Regions from separate parts of the Thiomonas sp. X19 genome, predicted to be linked through region 2. Evidence: predicted binding sites of a transcription regulator. Region 2 holds the regulator's gene; the other holds the start of a gene.
The links. The regulator LexA, encoded in region 2, represses DNA repair genes until DNA is damaged. The targets are predictions, from matches to a motif close to ACTGTATNNNNATACAGT.
Positions count from the first base shown of each region.

Region 1: recA (recombinase RecA) is a predicted target of LexA. The motif match lies at 6,212-6,229, and genes of this name have one in related genera.

Region 1 covers NZ_LT605203.1:4,156,259-4,166,502, forward strand. The annotation lists gene THIX_RS20250 (Stp1/IreP family PP2C-type Ser/Thr phosphatase) at 1-503, opposite strand, end outside; gene THIX_RS20255 (TerC family protein) at 540-1,259, opposite strand; gene sucD (succinate--CoA ligase subunit alpha) at 1,473-2,369, opposite strand; gene sucC (ADP-forming succinate--CoA ligase subunit beta) at 2,515-3,675, opposite strand; gene THIX_RS20270 (DUF2889 domain-containing protein) at 3,744-4,307, opposite strand; gene THIX_RS20275 (regulatory protein RecX) at 4,465-5,001, opposite strand; gene recA (recombinase RecA) at 5,121-6,167, opposite strand; gene THIX_RS20285 (OmpW family protein) at 6,300-7,040, opposite strand; gene THIX_RS20290 (SGNH/GDSL hydrolase family protein) at 7,063-8,385, opposite strand; gene THIX_RS20295 (L-threonylcarbamoyladenylate synthase) at 8,768-9,877, opposite strand; gene THIX_RS20300 (5-(carboxyamino)imidazole ribonucleotide synthase) at 9,877-10,244, opposite strand, start outside.
Region 2 covers NZ_LT605203.1:3,574,803-3,585,046, reverse strand. The annotation lists gene clpB (ATP-dependent chaperone ClpB) at 1-2,342, shown strand, start outside; gene THIX_RS17280 (SCO family protein) at 2,568-3,164, shown strand; gene THIX_RS17275 (cytochrome c oxidase assembly protein) at 3,218-4,108, opposite strand; gene rraA (ribonuclease E activity regulator RraA) at 4,310-4,840, shown strand; gene lexA (transcriptional repressor LexA) at 4,897-5,568, opposite strand; gene THIX_RS17260 (asparaginase) at 5,706-6,677, shown strand; gene THIX_RS17255 (DUF4124 domain-containing protein) at 6,777-7,346, opposite strand; gene guaB (IMP dehydrogenase) at 7,516-8,991, shown strand; gene guaA (glutamine-hydrolyzing GMP synthase) at 9,056-10,244, shown strand, end outside.

The DNA.
Region 1 (10,244 bases), 580 kb from region 2:
CCGGCGTCACCCACCCGAACGAGGCCCATGTCGATCTGCTCCTGCAGCAGCGAATGATCCTTGGTGATCTGCGTCAGGCGCTGCTGGCGCAGCAAGTAGGCACGCGAATCGCCCGCGTGGCCAAGCACCGCCACATTGCCGGTAAAGGCCACGGCAACCAGTGTCGTGCCCATGCCGGAGTAACGCAGATCTTGCTTGGCGGAGCGGTAGATCTGGGTATTCACGCGCCGGATGGATTCGCGCATGGCATTCGACAAGTCAACGGCGCTGATGCGCGGGTACTCGGCCTTGAGGCGCGACAGGTCGGCATTGATCTGCGCCGCAGCCACGCCGCTGGCAACTTCGCCGGCCGCATAGCCCCCCATGCCGTCGGCCAGCACCGCAATGCCAGCGACCGCGTCGCAGGCGATGGCGTCTTCGTTGTGCTCGCGCACCCGGCCCATATCGGTGCAACTGGCCATCTCCAATTGCAGGGCGCGCGGCTTGTCGGCAAGGCTTGGCATAGGGATCGGGGTCTGGATGAGTTGTTTGGGCGATGGTCAGGAACCGTGAGCAGTCATGGTGTTCCGACGACGCTGCCAGTGTCCGGCACCCCAGACGATGGCAGCGCCGACAGCACCGGCCAGGGCCGTTGCCTGCTTGGCCCAGGGCTGTTGCTGCACCCAGGACTCGGTCGCCGGATCGGTCACCACCAGGCCACCGGCGATCCAACCTAACAGTATGGCACCGAGCGTGATGATGATAGGGAACCGCGTCATCAGCGTGATGACCAGTTGGCTGCCCCAGACGATGATGGGCACGCTGAGCACCAGGCCGAACACCACCAGAACCATGCTGTGGTCGGAACCGGCGTTCTGCGCCGCGCCGGAAATGGCGATGACGTTGTCCAGGCTCATGACAAAGTCGGCGATGATGACCGTCTTGACGGCGGCCCATAATCTGTCGGGCGACCGCACGTCGCCGTGAGCGCCCTCGTCATCCTCGGGCTGCATCAGCTTGACGCCAATCCAGAGCAACAGCAAGGCGCCGACAATTTTGAGGAACGGCAGCTTGAGCAAGGTGAGGGCGAAAAAAATCAGCACCACACGCAAGCCGATGGCGCCCGCGGTGCCCCACACGATGGCTTTGCGCCGCTGCGGCAACGGCAGCTTGCGGCTGGCCAGGGCGATGACCACGGCGTTATCCCCGCCGAGCAGAATGTCGATCAGGACAATCTGGCCCAGAGCGGCCCAGAACACGGGGGTGAGAAAGGACTCCAGGGTCAAGGCAAAGCTCCGAACGAATGCTGGGGACACCATGCGCATTCAAGCGCATCACGCTGCAGCATAGCGGGAGAGTGCCCTGGCAAGTGACTCAGGGCTGCGTCGCGGCCAGCGCTGGCCAGGCTTGTGGCGCGATTCAGACGTCGGCCCAGCCAAGCGGCTGTCGCACCGACACCGCGCACCTCGCCAGGGACGCGCGTCAAACCCCAATCAGCCCAGCCGTTTCTGGATGAGTTGGCCCATTTCCGACGGGTTGCGGGTGACGGTGAAGCCGCAGGCGTGCATCACGTCCAGCTTGGCTTCGGCGGTGTCGGCGCCGCCGGCGATGAGCGCGCCGGCATGGCCCATGCGCTTGCCCGCAGGCGCGGTGACGCCGGCGATGAAACCGACGATGGGCTTGGTCATGTGCTGCTTGGCCCAGAGCGCGGCCTCGGCCTCGTCGGGGCCGCCGATCTCGCCGATCATGATGACGCCATCGGTGTCGGGGTCGTCGTTGAACAGCTTGAGCACGTCGATGTGCTTCAGACCGTTGATGGGGTCGCCGCCGATGCCCACCGCGCTGCTCTGCCCCAGCCCCAGCTCGGTGACCTGCCCCACCGCCTCGTAGGTCAGCGTGCCCGAGCGCGACACCACGCCGATGCGCCCCTTGCGGTGGATGTGCCCGGGCATGATGCCGATCTTGATTGCATCCGGCGTGATCAGCCCCGGGCAGTTCGGCCCCAGCAGCAGGGTGCGCTTGCCGCCGCCGGCCTCCTTGGCGCGCATCCTGGCGCGTACTTCCATCATGTCGCGCACCGGAATGCCCTCGGTGATGCAGATGACCAGATCGAGGTCGGCCTCGACGGCTTCCCAGATCGCCGCGGCCGCGCCGGGGGGCGGCACGTAGATGACGGAGACGGTGGCTCCGGTGGCCGCGCGGGCCTCGGCCACGCTGGCGTGGATGGGAATGCCCTCGAAGTCCTCCCCGGCCTTCTTCGGGTTGACCCCGGCGACGAAGGCGGCGCGGCCGTGGGCGTAGTCGCGGCACATGCGGGTGTGGAACTGGCCGGTCTTGCCGGTGATGCCTTGGGTGATGACTTTGGTGTTCTTGTCGATGAGGATGGACATACAAGCCTCCGAGCGGGGCCAAGTTTCGGTCGCTGCGCTCCCGCGATACTTGGCCCCGGATTGAATGGGCGTCCAAAGCTTGGGGCGGCCCTGCGCTTTGGACGTGCAGAAAGGATGGAGAAAGGCTCCGGAAAGGGGTGTGGGCTCAGGCCGCCGCGGCGACGACCTTCTGGGCGGCTTCGGCCAGGGTTTCGGCGCTGATGATGGGCAGGCCGGACTCGGCCAGCATCTGCTTGCCGATGTCCTCGTTGGTGCCCTTCATGCGCACCACCAGCGGCACCTTGAGCGCCACGGCCTGGCTGGCGGCAATCAGCCCTTCGGCGATGGTGTCGCAGCGCATGATGCCGCCGAAGATGTTCACCAGGATGGCTTTGACATGCGGGTTGTGCAGCATGATCTTGAACGCGGCGGTGACTTTCTCGGCCGTGGCGCCGCCGCCGACGTCGAGGAAGTTGGCCGGCTCGCCGCCGAACAGCTTGATGGTGTCCATGGTGGCCATGGCCAGGCCGGCGCCGTTGACCAGGCAGGCGATGTTGCCGTCGAGCTGGATGTAGGACAACTCGTGCTTGGAGGCTTCGATCTCTGCGGGGTCTTCTTCGTCGAGGTCGCGCAGGGCTTGCAGCTCGGGGTGGCGGAACAGGGCGTTGTCGTCGATGTTGAACTTGGCGTCCAGGGCCTTGACGCTGCCGTCGCCTTGCACGATGAGGGGGTTGATCTCGGCCAGCGAGGCGTCGTTGTCCCAGAAGGCGCGGTACAGCCCTTGCAGGGCGGCGGCGCCTTGGGCCCGGCTGGCTTCGGGCAGGCCGATCTTGGCGCACAGGGCCAGCGCGTCGGCGTCTTGCAGGCCGGTGAGCGGATCGACCCACACCTTGTGGATCTTCTCGGGGCTGTGGGCGGCGACGTCTTCGACGTCCATGCCGCCCTCGCTGGAGGCCATCACCACCACGCATTGCGCCGCGCGGTCGATCACCAGCCCGGCGTAGTACTCCTGGCGGATGTCGGCGCCTTCTTCGATCAGCAGCCGCCGCACGGTCTGGCCCGCAGGCCCGGTCTGGTGGGTGATGAGTTGCATGCCAAGCATCTGCCCGGCCAGGGTGCGCACCTCCTCCACCGAGCGCGCCAGCTTCACGCCCCCGCCCTTGCCGCGCCCGCCGGCGTGGATCTGCGCCTTGACCACCCACACCGGCCCGCCGAGTTGCTGCGCCGCATGCACGGCCTCATCCACCGTGTACGCGGGCGCGCCGCGTGGCACGGACACCCCGCATTCGCGCAAGATCTGTTTGCCCTGGTATTCGTGAATCTTCATGTTCGGAGGCCTCTGGCAGGTTAGGGTGGAGTTGAACAGGCGCTTCAGGTGGATTGGAATGCGTGTCGTCAGCCGGATCGCGAAGCACCGCCGGCGCTCACGCTGCTGTCGGAATTGTGCGCCGCAGGCCTGGCCCAGCGGGGGTAATAGCGCAGCACGGCGGGGCCGTCCAGGCGGAGCGCGTGACAGCGGTCGAGTTGGAAGGGCTGCTTGCCCTCGCTGGCTTCCGGGCGCACCACTTCGCCGGCAAACGCCTGGATGGCGGCCGTGGGCAGGACGCGGGTGAGTTCGGTGATGTGGGTGCAGCCCAGAGCCCCGTGCAAGCGTTGCCTGACCGCAGGCGAGAAGCCATGCATCAGGTTCAGGCCGATGAGACTGCGGTAGGCGTCGCCATAGTCTTCGCAGTAGCCGGGATAGGGCGCGGCCAAGGTATGCGCGTCGGCGTCGACGATGTGAAACGCGATGTCGATGGTCAAGGTCAGCCGCATGTGGTGAATGGGCTGCCCGGCGCGGCGCAGGCCGGCAGTCAGCTCGAAATCGCGCGTTTTGGTGTCGATCAACTCGGCCTCGATGTCCCACAGACCATCGTCACGGGCATAAACCTGCAGGCTGATGGACCGCGTTTGCACCAGGCGGCGGGAGGTCGAGCGTGCGACATGCGCGAGGCCCTCAGCGGGAGCTGACGTGGCTAGAGGCGGCGCTTTGTTCTGGTTTTCGGTCGGTGACACGGGAATTGATGCAGCGCAAAAATTTAAGTTTAGCAGTGCATACGGCGGGGATGCCGCCCATTCAATCGGCAGCGTCGGGCGGTGGAGTGTCGTCAGGATGCTCCTGCGGGTCTTCATGCGGGTCAGAGTCCGGGGCGTCGTCCATGGCGCCCTTTCGGTGCGTCGCGGCATGCAGCTTCATCGCCTGCCGTATCACATCGTGCGGGAAGCCACGCGCAGCCAGGAAACGCTGCTGCCGCGCATGCTCCTGGGGGCTGCTCACAGGCTCGGGATGGCGCTTGCGCAGAATGCGCAACGCCCGCGCCAGATCGTCCTGCAAGGGCGCGTTGAGCGCGTCAAGCGCGCCGCTCACAGTGCCCTCGTCCAACCCGTGCATGCGCAGTTCCTGGCCGATGCGCTGGCTGCCGTACTTGACCGATCGCCTGCGCACCAGGGATTCGGCGAAACGCTGCTCGTCGAGCAGGCCAAGCGTCTGTAGCTCATCCAGCATGGCAGCGAGCTCCGCCCGATCGGGCGGAAGGTCGCCCGCCTTGCGGGTGCGCGAGAGTTTGCGTTCAAGCTCGGCACGGCTGTGCTCGCGCATGGTCAGCAGTCTCAAGGCCCGCGCCTTGAGACTGCTGGTTCCCCCAGGGGGTTCGTCTTGCGCCACCCCGCACCCCGACGGGGATCGCGAACCTTGGGACGACCCGGCGGTTTGCTTGGGGACGTGCCTGCCGCTCACGCGTCCACTGAAACTGCGGCAGCTTGCAGGCCGGGCACGCCGAGTTGTTCGCGCACGGCGTTTTCGATTTCAGTGGCGATGGCCGGGTTCTCTTTCAGGAACTCGCGGGCATTGTCCTTGCCCTGACCGATTTTTTCACCTTTGTAGGCATACCAGGCACCGGATTTATCGACGATCTTGGCGTTCACGCCGAGGTCGATGATTTCGCCTTCGCGCGAAATGCCCTCGCCATACAGAATGTCGAATTCGGCCTGCTTGAACGGCGGCGCCACCTTGTTCTTCACCACCTTGACCTTGGTCTCGGAGCCGATGACTTCCTCGCCTTTCTTGATGGCGCCGATGCGGCGGATGTCCAGGCGCACCGAGGCGTAGAACTTGAGCGCGTTGCCACCGGTGGTGGTTTCGGGATTGCCGAACATGACGCCGATTTTCATGCGGATCTGGTTGATGAAGATCACCATGGTGTTGGTGCGCTTGATGCTGCCGGTGAGCTTGCGCAGCGCCTGGCTCATCAGCCGCGCTTGCAGCCCCGGCAGCGAATCGCCCATTTCCCCTTCGATTTCAGCCTTGGGCGTGAGCGCGGCGACCGAGTCGACCACGACCAGGTCGACCGAACCGGAGCGCACCAGCGCATCGACGATTTCCAGCGCCTGCTCGCCGGTGTCGGGCTGGGAGATCAGCAGGTCTTGCAGGTTGACGCCCAGCTTCTGGGCGTATTGCGAGTCCAGCGCATGTTCCGCGTCGATGAAGGCGCAAACGCCGCCGAGCTTTTGCATCTGGGCAATGACCTGCAGCGTCAGCGTGGTCTTGCCTGAGGATTCGGGGCCGTAGATTTCCACCACCCGGCCGCGCGGCAGGCCGCCCACACCGAGGGCGATGTCGAGCCCCAGCGAGCCGGTGGACACGACCTGGATGTCCTCCACCACCTCGCCCTCGCCCAGGCGCATGATGGAACCCTTGCCGAACTGTTTTTCAATCTGTGACAGCGCGGCAGCCAGTGCCTTGGCCTTTTCCGCGCTCACCATGGTTTTGCCCTGTTCCATTTGTCCTGCCCCGATTGTTTCACGATGGATCAGAATTTATCACACCTGTATATAAAAACAGCCGAACACACGCACCGAGCCCAAGAAAAAAGGGGCTTGCGCCCCTTTTGAACAGGCACCTGCACAACTGACTCAGAAGCTGTAGCCCACTGCCACGGTGTAGACGATGGGATGGAAGTTGATGTGCGTCTTGGCCTGCGAGGTGATGAGACTGGGATTGATCGGCGAATAGGACGTGGACGTCAGATCGCTCTGCACATCGGCGACGGCCACTGTTCCGACCACCGACCAGCGCGGGTCGATGTGATAGATCAGCCCGACATGCGCTGCTGCGCCCCAGGAGTCCGACAGACTGATCTGGGTGGGGCCGAGATGGTCGGTGAGCGAACTGAGCGCCTTGGTGTTGGTGAAGCGCGTGTAGTTGATGCCCAGACCGACGAAGGGATCCCACTTCGATTGCTTGCCGAGGATGTGGTAGTTGATGAAGGCCGTGGGCGAGATGACGTCGACATCGGTGATGCCCACTCCGGGTTTGACGCCGACCTTGGCCCAGTTGGCGCCCATGGCGTCGGTTCGCACCCGGGGCGGATAGCCCAGCACCAACTCGAAGCTCCAGGGCCCCGGCAGGTCGCGGACAAAGGTCAAGCCGAGCGTCGTGGCATTGCCAACGTTCAGGTTCAAGCCGGGCGGCGTGTTGTAGCCGCTCAAGTCCGCCGAGCTGGAATGATTTTGCAGATAGGCCAGGCCGACGAACACGGTATTGGGCGTGGCCGAATCCGCATGGGCGCTGGGTGCGGCAAAAACCGCGGCCAGCGTCAGAGCGGCCGCAACCGGAGCCAGCGACCAGGATGATTGACGCAGAAAAGTTGTCATGTGAGATCTCCTTGTCGTGTGGTCATTGCGCCCAGCCGAAACCCTTCATCGCCTGCAAAGTTGCGTTGGCGATGACCTGATAACCGGCGGGTGTGGGGTGAACCGAATCGGCGAATAGCCAAGTACTCAGATTGGCGCTGGTGGCGCCGGCGGCAGTGAAGGGTGTGTTCACGTTGCACAACAGGGAACTGGTGGTCGCCGGATTGCACCAGGGCGTGGTGGTGTTGGTGAAGCCAAACTGGGAAGGATCGGCCATTTCCTGATTCAGCAAGGCGAAGCCATCGAGCATCTTCACCGGCTGGCCCTGCAAGTCATTCGTCAAGCGCTGGTTGAACACCTGCACGAGGTTGGACAACAAATAGCAGGGCTGGGTTGGGTCCTGGTTGTTGCACACATAGCCGGCGGGGGGAGCGGCGGGTGGTGATGCGCCGGTGTAAGGCAGGCCGCGGCCGAATGGTGTGACGGAGGAATCGGGCAAGGTGTAGACCAAGACGTACTGCCCGCCCTTGGCGATGATGTTTTGCACCACGCCAGCCAGTTGATCGGCTGCCGCACCCACGGTGGCTTGTGCCACCGCCACAGCTTGCGAAGTCGCCTGCTGCTGCACTGTGGCGATCTGGGCCGGTGTCAGCGGAGTACCGGCCTGCGCCGCCTGGGTCGCGGCTTGCGTCACAGCCTGGGTCACCTGCGTGCTCACATTGCCCAGCGCGGTGAAAATGTCGTTGTTGCCGGCAAGCACGGTAATGAGTTGGCCACTGGTGAACGTACTGAACTGGGTGAGATAGTTCTGCACCTGCTGGGTCACGGGAATGGTGAGCGCGCCGGTGCTATGGCCGATGCCATTCGGGTTGCTGACCATGGAGCCGCCCTGGGCGAAATTGGTACACGACCCTTGGACCGAAAATGCGCAAAATGGCGGCGTAGCGCCGGGCGATGTCGGGCCCTGCAAAGTGAGATAGACCGGGCCTTGCGCCGTACCGTAGCCGATGAGATTCGGGGTCAAACCAAGGCCCATGCTCTTGGCCAAGACATTGGTCCAGTTTCCAGTGGCAGCGCCATTGATCGTGAACTGACCGCCTGCTGGATACGGCAGCCCCGTAAACGACACTTGAGCCCCGTAGGTACTGACTGCCGCAAGGGTATATGCCCCATCGTCAGACAAGCTGTCGCCAAACGCCACGACGGCCTTGAACCCACCCGCAGGCGCCGCTGTCGGAGCCTTGCTCGACGCGTTGACGCTGCTGACGGTCGATAAGGTCGGGGCGCTGGAGCTGCCGCCTCCACCGCAACCTGCAAGAGCCAATGCGCTGGCCAATGCCAGCGCAGTCCAAATGGGATAACGCATGCCGATGTCTCCAGAATGTTGTGGTCAATCGGCTGCAGCTCAAGTTCCGCCTGCAGCCCTGTCACGGTAAAAGCACGACCGTTCGTTTAGATTAAGCGAAGTGGCGAAGGGTGGCAAGTGAGAAAACCCCGGGTTGCGAAAATCCGCCAGTTGTGTAACAAATTGGCACAAGCGTGGAAATCTGCTGGCTTGCGCCCCTGGGCGAGATATTGGGCCGGCCCAATGCTTCACGGCCATGGATGAGCAAGTTGGCTGGTAAGGAAACAGACGGCCAGCCGCGGGGCGATGGCGACGGCTGCGCATCGACTGAGGCGTCGCTCGCCTGCTGGGCCGGATGGAGCGTGCGCGATGCTGAAAAACGCCGTTGCGTCGCGCGAAATCCTCAGCGCTTGTCGGCTGCGGCCCGTTGCAGGCGGTCGCGCACCGCGTCCCAACCGGCATCGGCAGGCAGTGTCTGCGCCCAGATGGCCTTGAGCCCGGCGGCGTCCAGTTCCCGCAGTGCCGCGTAAAGCGCCTGGGCGTAAGCCTGGGCATCGGCCGGCATGGCCAGCCAGCGTGATTGGGGATTGGCGCCCGGTGCGCTCCGCGGCGCCAGCACCCCAATGCGCTGCGCACTCGGCCAGGCGGTGTCGAGCGCATCGGCTTGCAACAAGCGCAAGGGGGTGGCCGGGGCGTAGTGCGAAGCCAGGGCGCCGGGCACGCGCGGGGCCTCCGGCGCTGCGTCCGTTGCGTGCATAGCCATACCCGGCGCCATCCCCGCGCGCTGGGGTTGCAGTCGGGCGTCGAGGTGCGGGTCGGGCAACGCCAACAGGCTTTGCTCTGTGCAGCCCAGCACGGCCGCGATGGCCTGCGCCTCCACGCCGCCAGGCCGCAGGATGCGTGGCAAGCCGTCCATGGCTTGCAGGCGCGTGCAGTCGACGATGGTGCTTTCGATGCCCACGGCACAGGGGCCGCCGTCGAGCACCAGGGCCACGGCCGCGCCCAATTCGGCACGCACATGGGCCGCGGTCGTGGGGCTGATGCGGCCGAAACGGTTGGCCGAAGGCGCGGCCAAGCCACCCTGCCCGCCCTGGAACAAAGCCAGCACGGCCTGAGCCACGGGGTGGTCGGGGCAGCGCAGGGCAATGGTGTCTTGGCCGCCGGCGCAGGCCTCGGCGACGCCTGCGCGGCGCGGCAGGACCAGCGTCAGCGGGCCGGGCCAGAAGGCGGCGATGAGATTGCGCGCCGCATCGGGCAGTTCGGCCGCCCAGCGCAAGGGGTCGGCGTCGCGGTGCAGGTGGACGATGACCGGATGATTCGCCGGTCGGCCCTTGGCGGCGTAGATCTTCGCCACGGCCTGCGGGTTGGCGGCGTCTGCGGCCAGGCCGTACACCGTCTCGGTGGGCAGGCCGACGAGTTCTCCGGCTTCGAGCAAGCGTGCGGCCTGGACGATCTCGCGGGAATGAACGGTGGCCTCCGTGACCCGCCGTGGCCCACGGCCTTCGGCTTGCATCAGAAGGGCTCCAGCCCGAGCACGCTGCAAGCCTGCAGTGCGGCCTGGGCGGCTTGTGCCGTTGTGGCTGCGGTGAAGGTGAGGTGGCCCATCTTGCGTGCGCGGCGCGGCTCGCGTTTGCCATAGAGATGCAGGTGCGCGCCGGGCAGGGCCAGCACACCGGCCCAGTCGGGCTCGCGCTGCTGGCCGGAGGGGTCGAACCAAACATCGCCCAGCAAGTTGAGCATGACGGCGGGGCTGTGCTGGCGCGGCGCGACCAATGGGGCGCCGACGAGGGCGCGCACTTGCAGGTCGAATTGCGAGACGTCGCAAGAGTCCAGCGTGTGATGGCCGGAGTTGTGCGGGCGCGGCGCCATTTCGTTGGCCA
Region 2 (10,244 bases):
ACAATCTGCTAAACCTCACGGAAAAAGAGGCCGGCAAGCGCGGCGACCAGTTCATTTCCAGCGAATTGTTCCTGCTGGCCGTGGCCGACGACAAGGGCGACGCCGGCCGGCTGGCGCGCGAGGTCGGGCTGACGCGCAAATCGCTGGAGACGGCGATTGACGCCGTGCGCGGCGGCCAGAGCGTGAACAGCGCCGACGCCGAGCAGCAGCGCGAGGCCTTGAACAAATACACCCTCGACCTGACCGAGCGCGCCCGCGCCGGCAAGCTCGACCCGGTGATCGGCCGCGACGACGAAATCCGCCGCACCATCCAGGTCTTGCAGCGGCGCACCAAGAACAACCCGGTGCTGATCGGCGAGCCCGGCGTGGGCAAGACGGCCATTGTCGAGGGCCTAGCGCAGCGCATCGTCAACGGCGAGGTGCCGGAGACGCTGAAGAACAAGCGTGTGCTGGTGCTGGACATGGCCGGCTTGCTGGCGGGCGCCAAGTTTCGTGGCGAGTTCGAGGAGCGGCTGAAGGCCGTGCTGAAGGAAGTGGCGGCCGAAGAGGGCCGGGTGATTCTGTTCATCGACGAAATTCACACCGTGGTCGGCGCCGGCAAGGCCGAAGGCGCGATGGATGCGGGCAATATGCTGAAACCCGCCTTGGCGCGCGGCGAGCTGCATTGCATTGGCGCCACCACCTTGGACGAGTACCGCAAATACATTGAGAAAGACGCCGCCCTGGAGCGCCGCTTCCAGAAAGTGCTCGTGGACGAGCCCACGGTGGAGGCGACCATCGCCATCCTGCGCGGACTGCAGGAGCGCTATGAACTGCACCACGGCGTGGACATCACCGACCCGGCCATCGTCGCCGCGGCGGAGCTGAGCCACCGCTACATCACCGACCGCTTTCTGCCCGACAAAGCCATCGATCTGATCGACGAGGCCGGCTCGCGCATCAAGATGGAAATCGACTCCAAGCCCGAGGTGATGGACCGGCTGGACCGCCGCATCATCCAGCTCAAGATCGAGCGCGAAGCGGTACGCAAGGAAAAGGACGAAGCCTCGCAAAAGCGCTTCGGCCTGATCGAAGACGAAATCGCCAAGCTGCAAAAGGAGTATTCCGACCTCGAAGAAATCTGGAAAGCCGAGAAGGCTGCGGTGCAGGGTTCGGCGCAGGTGAAGGAGCAGATCGACGCGATGCGCTTCCAGATCGAGGAGCTGACGCGCAAGGGCGATTTCAACAAGGTGGCCGAACTGCAATATGGCCGCCTGCCCGAACTGGAGCGCCAGTTGAAAGACGCCCAGGCCCAGGAATCGGCGGGCCATGCCAGGGGCGGGAAAGCCACGCCGCGCCTGCTGCGCACCCAGGTGGGGGCGGAGGAAATTGCCGAAGTGGTCAGCCGCATGACCGGCATTCCCCTGTCCAAGTTGCTGCAAGGCGAGCGCGACAAGCTGCTGCAGATGGAAGACAAATTGCACCAGCGGGTGGTGGGGCAGGATCAGGCGATTCGCGCTGTGTCCGACGCCATTCGTCGGTCGCGCGCAGGCCTGTCGGACCCGAACCGGCCATACGGCTCCTTCCTCTTTCTCGGCCCCACCGGTGTCGGCAAGACCGAACTGTGCAAGGCCCTGGCCGAGTTTCTGTTCGACAGCCAGGACCACCTCATTCGCATCGACATGAGCGAATTCATGGAGAAGCATTCGGTTGCGCGCTTGATTGGCGCGCCGCCGGGCTATGTCGGCTATGAGGAGGGCGGCTATCTGACCGAGGCGGTGCGGCGCAAGCCCTACAGCGTGATCCTGCTCGACGAGGTGGAAAAGGCGCACCCGGACGTGTTCAACGTGCTGCTGCAGGTGCTCGACGACGGCCGCCTGACGGACGGTCAGGGCCGCACCGTGGACTTCAAGAACACGGTCATCGTCATGACCTCGAATCTGGGCTCGCAGCACATCATGGCCATGGCCGGGCAACCGCAGGAGGAGATTCGTGATGCCGTTTGGGTCGAGGTGAAGCAGCACTTCCGCCCAGAGTTCCTCAACCGCATCGACGAGGTGGTGGTGTTCCACGCGCTGAGCCAGGTGCAGATCGAAGGCATTGCGCGCATTCAGCTCAAGTCGCTGGAAAGCCGCTTGGCGCAGATGGACATCAAGCTGGAGGTGTCGGCCGCGGCGATCGCCGAAATTGCCAAGGCTGGCTACGACCCGGTGTTCGGTGCGCGGCCCCTGAAGCGCGCGATTCAGAGCCGGATCGAGAATCCGCTGTCCAGACGCATCCTGGAAGGCGGCTTCGGACCGAAGTCGGTGGTGCCGGTGGACGTGCGCGACGGCCAGATCGTGTTCGAGCGCACCGTGCATTGAAGCCTTCGGGCGTGGCCTTGCCGGCGCGCAAGGCCACGCCCGGTAATCGGAACCTTTTGCGTTGCGTCCTGTCTCTCATGTGCCTGCGCTGCCGCATCCGCAGAGCAAAGGCCCGCCCACTTCAGGCTGTGCAGGGCCGAGAGGCGCAGAGCAATATGGCCTCTCGGCCCCGTTTCAAGCGGTTACGATGATGGCCGAAACTTCCACTTGGCTTGCAGTATGAACTTGAATGCACGACGCAGAACCCTCCTCCTGGCCGCTGGTGCGCTGGCCTTGGTCACCACACTTGCGGCTTGCGGCCAAAAGCAGCATTGGGATCTCGACAATGTCAGCGCCGTATTGGCCAACTTGAAGTTCAACCTGACCTCGGACACGGGGCAAAAGGTGACGGCCGCCGACTACAAAGGCAAGGTGGTCATCCTGTATTTCGGCTACACCCATTGCCCGGATGTTTGCCCCTTGACCATGTCGCATCTGGCCGAGGCGGTCAAGGAACTGGGACCGCAGGGCAAGGATGTGCAAATCCTGATGGTCTCGGTCGACCCGGTCCGTGACACGCTCCCCATTCTGCGTGCTTATACCCAGGCATTCAGTCCGCAAGCCATTGGCCTGACGGGGACGCCGCAGGAAATTCAGGATGTGGCCAAGCGCTACCACGTTGCCTACCGGCTGGGCAAGAAGGACAAGTCCGGCAATTACGTGGTTGACCACAGCGCCGCCATCTATGTCTTCAGCAAGGATGGACGTGGCATCTTGATTGGCTCGGACCTCTCTCCCGTGCCGTCCATCGTGCACGACGTCAAACAGCTGCTAGCCGATTGAGCCGAGGCCAGGCGGTGGCTCTTGTTGATGTCGGCGGCTGCAATCCATCGGCTTCAGCCCGCGGGTCTGGGCCTGGGCTCGGGATGGGGATCGGGGGAGTTTTGTGCAGCAGCTTGGCGTGACGGTTCCGGCAAGCGGCCGCGTTCCGACAATCGCATCCAGTTCCGCAAGGCCACCATGGCGGCAATGACGTTGATGCCGGAGGCCGGAATCCACAGGATCAAGCCGCCGAGATGCTGATCCGTCAACGGGTCGATGCCCGATATCGCCCGGCCGCACAGGGTGTAGATGGGATACCAGTCGGTACTGGTCAGCGCCAGCACGGCGCCCAGGATCATTTGCGGGACCATGGCGACGATGGGCAGGAAAATGCGCCCGCCCGGTCGCATATGCGCCGGTGGCGCAGGCCTTGGGTCGAGCACCAGCCACCAGAACAACAGTCCATCGAACACCATGGTCCAGTTCATCAACTGGTACACCGTGGTGTTGAGCATCACGCCCACATGGATGAAGGGCACCAGCCAGAACACGACCAGCCCGGAGAACAGCGCGCCGGCAATCCAGGGGTTGAGCACGAAATCGGTCAGGCCCCGCATCGGCGTGGTGCGCATCAGGGGCACCAGATAACGACTGCGCCAGCGCGCCGGGATTCCCGCCCGCCAGGTGGGCCCGGGCCAGGCAAGCATCACCAGCAAGGGGCCGAGATCGTGCAGCGCCATCTGCTGCAGCATGTGCAGAAAGAACTGATGCTCGGCGTAGTAGTCCCACTGGGTCTGCAGCCCCTGGTACGTGAGCAGCCAGCCCAGCCAGAACCACATTTGCCGCCACCAGGGCGTGTGTTGCTTGAGTGTGCCGCGCAGGTAAAGCACAGCACCGCCCAGCAGGAAAAGCGCCATCGGCCAGGATGGATACCAGGGGTGGAGCCAGTGCAGCAAGGAACTCATGAAAAGAGTCATCAGGGTTCAAACGTCAGGGCGCAAGGATAACGCCGTCGGCATACACCACCGAGTGACAAGCTGTTCACAACCCGCCCTATTTAGGACGAGCGGCTTGATCTCAAGCATGCGCGGCTGCACTGTTTGCAGTTTCAATGTGAAGCCAAGACAAGCCTGCAAGCGGGGCTTTCAACCATGAGGAGCAACATCATGCAATCGTTGATTTCAACCTGCGATTTTTGCGATCAGCATTTGGAGGCGATCGCCACGGGCTTGGTTCGGGTTTTGCCGCCGCAGTTCAGGAACTTTGGCCGCTTGCAGTCCTTTCACGGCCAAGTCAGCACCGTGCAGTGTTTTGAAGACAACAGCCTGGTTCGCGCCGCGCTGGAGGGCGCCGGTCTGGCACGGGTGCTGGTGGTGGATGGCGGCGGCTCGATGCGGCACGCGCTGTTTGGCGGCAATCTTGCCGCGCTGGCGGCGCGGAGTGGCTGGGCTGGCGTGGTGATCGACGGCTGTGTTCGCGATGTCGCCGAAATCGCCGCAGCGCCGGTTGGCGTACGTGCCTTGGCAACCATGCCGATGCCGCCGCGCAAACAGGGCGCTGGTCAGCGCGACCTCGCGGTTCGGATTCAGGGCGTCTCGGTGCGGCCTGGCGATTGGCTCTATGCCGACGCCGACGGCATGCTGGTCAGCGCCGAGCCGCTGCACATGGGCCCCAGATCAGGCTCCGCTGACGAATAAGCGCCCCGAACGACGCTACCCACCAAGAGCGTTGTTTGCGAGCCTTCAAGGCTGGGTCAAAAGCCGTTGCGAATCAGGCCGACGGCCAGACCCTCGATCGCGAAAACCTGATCTGCTTGCACCAGGATGGGCGCGAAATCCGGGTTTTCGGGGAGCAGTTCAATGTGCCCGGATTTGCGCTGCAGGCGCTTGACCGTGACCTCATCTCCCAACCTCGCCACGACAATCTGGCCGCTGCGCACGTCCTGCGTCTGTTTCACCGCCAGCAGGTCGCCATCCAGAATGCCGGCGCCCTGCATGCTCATGCCTTTGACCTTGAGCAGATAGTCAGGCCGGGATGCAAACATCTGGGCCTCGACCCCGATGGTCTGCTCGATATGTTCCTGCGCCAGGATGGGGCTGCCGGCAGCCACGCGGCCGATGAGCGGCAGCATGAGTTGTTCCATGCCGGGCAAGGCTCGCGCGAGCGGGCGGCAGGTTGCCGGCCGCACCGTTTGCCTGGCGGTGCTGGTGAGCCGAATGCCGCGCGACGTACCCGGAGAGAGTTCGATCATGCCCTTGCGCGCCAGGGCGTGCAGATGATCTTCCGCGGCGTTGGCCGAACGAAAGCCCAGTTCGGCGGCAATTTCGGCGCGCGTGGGCGGGTAGCCGGTGCGCTCGATGGCCTTGGAAATGAGCGTGAGGATTTCTCCCTGACGCGCAGTAAGCTTGGTGCTGGGTGTCGGCATGGTGCTTCCTCTCTCAAGCCAGTCAAAGGACCAATCCAAGGTGCTTGCCCCTGGGCTGGGCTTCGAGGCTGGGCCAGAATATTAAGCCGGATACTGTCATCATCAACAGCCTGTATTTTTATCCAGATCATCATCGCATGCAATCAAAAATCGATATTTCCCTGCCCAAAGTTCTCGTGCTCGGTACCGGAGGCACCATCGCCGGGGTCTCCACGGCGCATCCGGCACAGGCTGGCTACCGGGCCGGCGCGCTCGATATCGCCGCTCTTGTTGCTGCCGCACCCGGCATCGAGCAACTTGCGAACTTGCAGGCCGAGCAAATCGCGAGCATCGACAGCAAGGACATGGGCGCTGCCGTCTGGGTGCAACTCGCCGGCCGCATCCGCGACGGGTTGCAGCAGGGTGACGTGGCCGGCTGCGTCGTCACCCATGGCAGCGACACGCTGGAGGAAACCGCCTACTTCCTGCATTGCGTGCTGCCGGCTGGCAAGCCTGTGGTCTTGACCGCAGCGATGCGGCCCGCCACGGCGCTCTCGGCCGACGGGCCGCGCAATCTGTACGACGCGGTGCAAGTCGCCGCGTGCCTGCAGGCACGAGGGCTTGGCGTGGTCTGCGTGCTGCATGGGCGCATTCATAGCGCTTGCGATGTGAGCAAAGCACAGCCGACGGCGGTGGATGCGTTCTCGTCCGGCGAACGCGGCCCGCTCGGTTTCGTCGGCGTGCAGGGCGTGCAGATCACGCGCCAGCTGCCGTCGCAACCGCCAGGCCCGTTGCCGCAGACACCATGGCAACCCCCAAGGGGAAGCTGGCCCCGCGTGGAGTTGGTGCATAGCCATGCGGGCGCAGACGGCGCGGTGGTGCGGGCCTTGATGCAGGCATCGCAAAGCGGCGATCCAAGCCACAAGCTGGCGGGTTTGGTGGTGCTGGGAACGGGCAGCGGCACGGTGCATGAGCAGCTGCAAACTGCCCTCGACGAGGCCGAGGCAGCCGGCATCAGGGTGGCTTACGCCTCGCGCGTGGGAGCTTTGTCTGGAGGTGACTTCGACGGCTTGAACGCCATCAAGATTCGCATCCGCCTGATGCTGGAACTGGCTGCTGCAACAGGCTGAATCACCGCCCAAGATGCGCGCTGAAACAGGCGGCGGGCCAAGATAAAAACAACCGATGCTGCTCGCTCCGGCGGCAAGCGAGCGGGCGTCATGGCGCTCTCAGCGGCAGTAGTTCGCAACCGCAGCCATGGCCTGCTGGCGCTGCGCGGTACGTTGGGCGTCGGTGAGAAAGGCGCGGTTACCCTGCGCGTCCATCTCGGCCAGGCGCACGCCACTGTCGAGCGTCTGCAACTGGCGCTGCGCCTGTTGGCAGTTGGCCTGCCTGGCTTGTGCGCCAACCTCTTGTTGCAAACGTTGCGCCGCTTCCTTGGCGCGCTTGTCTTGCTCCAGCTTTTGCTGCAGCTCGCGCGTGGCTTGGGTTTGCGCTTGAGACTGCGCTGTGTCCTTCGCCGCTGGCGCCGAGGCGGATGCAGGGCCAGAAGCCGTCGTTGCCGCCGGCGCATGTGTCCGCATGGAAGCGGCGGCCGGTTTGGCCAGGATGTTTTTGAGTGGAATATTCGGCGGCGGCGGCAGGTCGCTGTACTGCACCACGCCGGCGGGGGAAATCCATTTCCATTGAGCCATGGCGGACTGGACCATGAAAAGGCTGGCCACAGCGAACAAGGCGGCAGGCACGGCGCCAGCATGCAGCAAGCGGCTTGGGGTGCGGACGGAGGCGACTGCGGGCATTCATGGCTCCATGTTTGTGCAAAAGCTTAAGCCATTTGCCCGCCGCAAAGCCCTGTTTTCATGGCTTGCAGCCTCACATTCGGGCAGGTGTTGCGGGCATGCCGCACCTGTGCGCCCGAGTGCGAGAGCGCGCGGTCTTTTATCATCGCCTTTTGCGCCTGGAGGATTTATGCGCCTGCTCGGAAAAGCGTTGACCTTTGACGACGTGTTACTGGTCCCGGCTTATTCTCAAGTTCTACCCAAAGACACCAGCCTTTCCACCCAGCTCACACGCCGCGTGCGCCTGAACATTCCGCTGATTTCGGCGGCGATGGACACGGTGACCGAGTCCAAGTTGGCCATTGCCATGGCCCAGGAAGGCGGTATCGGCATCATCCACAAAAACCTCACACCCAAGGCGCAGGCCACGGAGGTGGCGCGTGTCAAGCGCTACGAATCCGGAGTGCTGAAGGATCCGATCACCATTTCGCCGAGCGTCAAGATCAGCGACGTGGTCAACCTGTCACGCCAGCATGGCATTTCGGGTTTTCCGGTGATCGAGAACGGCAAGGTGGTGGGCATCGTCACCAACCGCGATTTGCGTTTCGAGACGCGGTTCGACTCGCCTGTGCGCGACATCATGACCCCACGCGAGCGGCTGGTCACGGTGCGTGAAGGCGCCACGGTGGACGAAGCCAAGGCGCTGATGCACAGGTACCGGCTGGAACGCGTGCTGGTGATCAACGACGCCTACGAGCTGCGCGGCTTGATGACGGTGAAAGACATCCAGAAAGCCACCGAACGTCCCAACGCGGCGCGCGACCCGCAAGGCAAGCTGCGCGTCGGCGCTGCCGTGGGTGTGGGCGACGGCACCGAGGAGCGCGTGGAGGCTTTGGTGCGCGCCGGGGTGGACGTGATCGTGGTGGACACCGCGCACGGCCACAGCCAGGGCGTGATCGACCGCGTGCGCTGGGTCAAGCAGCACTACCCGGATGTGGACGTGATCGGCGGCAACATCGCCACGGCCGAGGCGGCGCGGGCGCTGGCCGATGTGGGGGCGGACGGCGTCAAGGTCGGCATCGGGCCAGGCTCCATCTGCACCACCCGTATCGTTGCCGGCGTCGGTGTGCCGCAGATCACGGCCATTGCCAATGTGGCGCAGGCGCTGGCCGGCAGCGGCGTGCCGCTGGTGGCCGACGGCGGGGTGCGTTATTCGGGCGACATCTCCAAGGCCATTGCCGCCGGCGCGCATACGGTGATGATGGGCAGCATGTTCGCCGGGACCGAAGAGGCGCCGGGCGAAGTGATTTTGTTCCAGGGTCGCTCCTACAAGACCTACCGCGGCATGGGTTCCATCGGCGCGATGAACGCCGGGTCGGCCGACCGCTACTTCCAGGACGGCACCCATGCTTCGGCCGCTGCGGGAGCCGAGAAATTCGTGCCCGAGGGCATCGAAGGCCGGGTGCCTTACAAAGGCTCGCTTGCCGCCATCCTCTATCAGTTGGTCGGCGGCGTGCGCTCGTCCCTGGGCTATTGCGGCTGCGCCAGCATCGACGCCATGCGCGGGCAGGCGCAGTTCGTCGAAATCACCTCGGCCGGCATGCGCGAAAGCCATGTCCACGACGTGCAGATCACGAAGGAAGCACCCAACTACCACGTCGATTGACACAGGGGCGGAGTGGCGGCGATCGCCATTCCGCCATGGCCTCATTGCACTTGAACCCGCCTTCATGCACGACACCATCCTGATCCTGGACTTCGGTTCCCAGGTGACTCAGCTTATTGCCCGCCGCGTGCGCGAAGCGCATGTGTACTGCGAAATCCACCCGAACGATGTGGGCGACGCCTTCATCCGCGAGATGGCGCAAAAGGGGCTCAAGGGCATCATCCTCTCAGGCAGCCACGCCAGCACCTATGAGGACCACGAGCTGCGCGCACCGCAGGCGGTTTGGGAGGTGGGCGTGCCGGTGCTAGGTATTTGCTACGGCATGTTCACGATGACCGAACAGTTGGGTGGACAGGTCGAGGCCTCTGTCCACCGTGAGTTCGGCTACGCCGAGGTACGGGCGCATGGCCATGCCCGTTTGTTCGATGGCATCGAAGATTTCAGCACGCCCGAAGGCCACGGCATGCTCAAGGTCTGGATGAGCCATGGCGACAAGGTCACGGCGCTGCCACCAGGTTTCAAACTGATGGCGTCCACGCCAAGCTGCCCGATTGCCGGCATGGCCGACGAGGCGCGCGGCTACTACGCCGTGCAGTTTCATCCCGAGGTGACGCACACCGTGCAGGGCAAGGCCATCCTCACGCGCTTCGTGCGCGGGATTTGCGGCTGCAGGGGTGACTGGATCATGGGTGACTACATCGCCGAAGCCGTGGCCCGCATCCGCGAGCAGGTTGGCGAGGAGGAGATCATCCTTGGGCTCTCCGGCGGGGTCGATTCCAGCGTGGCCGCGGCGCTGATCCACCGCGCCATCGGCGACCAGCTCACCTGCGTGTTCGTCGACCACGGCCTGCTGCGCCTGAACGAAGCGCAATTGGTCATGGAGATGTTCGCCGGGCGCTTGCATGCCAAGGTCGTGCACGTGGATGCGAGTGCAGAATTTCTCGGCGCCTTGGCAGGGGTGCAGGACCCGGAACAGAAGCGCAAGATCATCGGCCGCGAGTTCGTCGAAGTCTTTCAGCGCGAGGCGAAAAAGCTGGTGAATGCCAAATGGCTGGCGCAAGGCACTATTTACCCGGACGTGATCGAGTCCGGTGGCGCCAAGACCAAGAAGGCCACCACCATCAAGAGCCACCACAACGTCGGCGGGCTGCCGCAAACGCTCGGCCTCAAGCTGCTGGAGCCGCTGCGCGAGTTGTTCAAGGACGAGGTGCGCGAGCTCGGCGTGGCGCTGGGTCTGCCGCCCGAGATGGTGT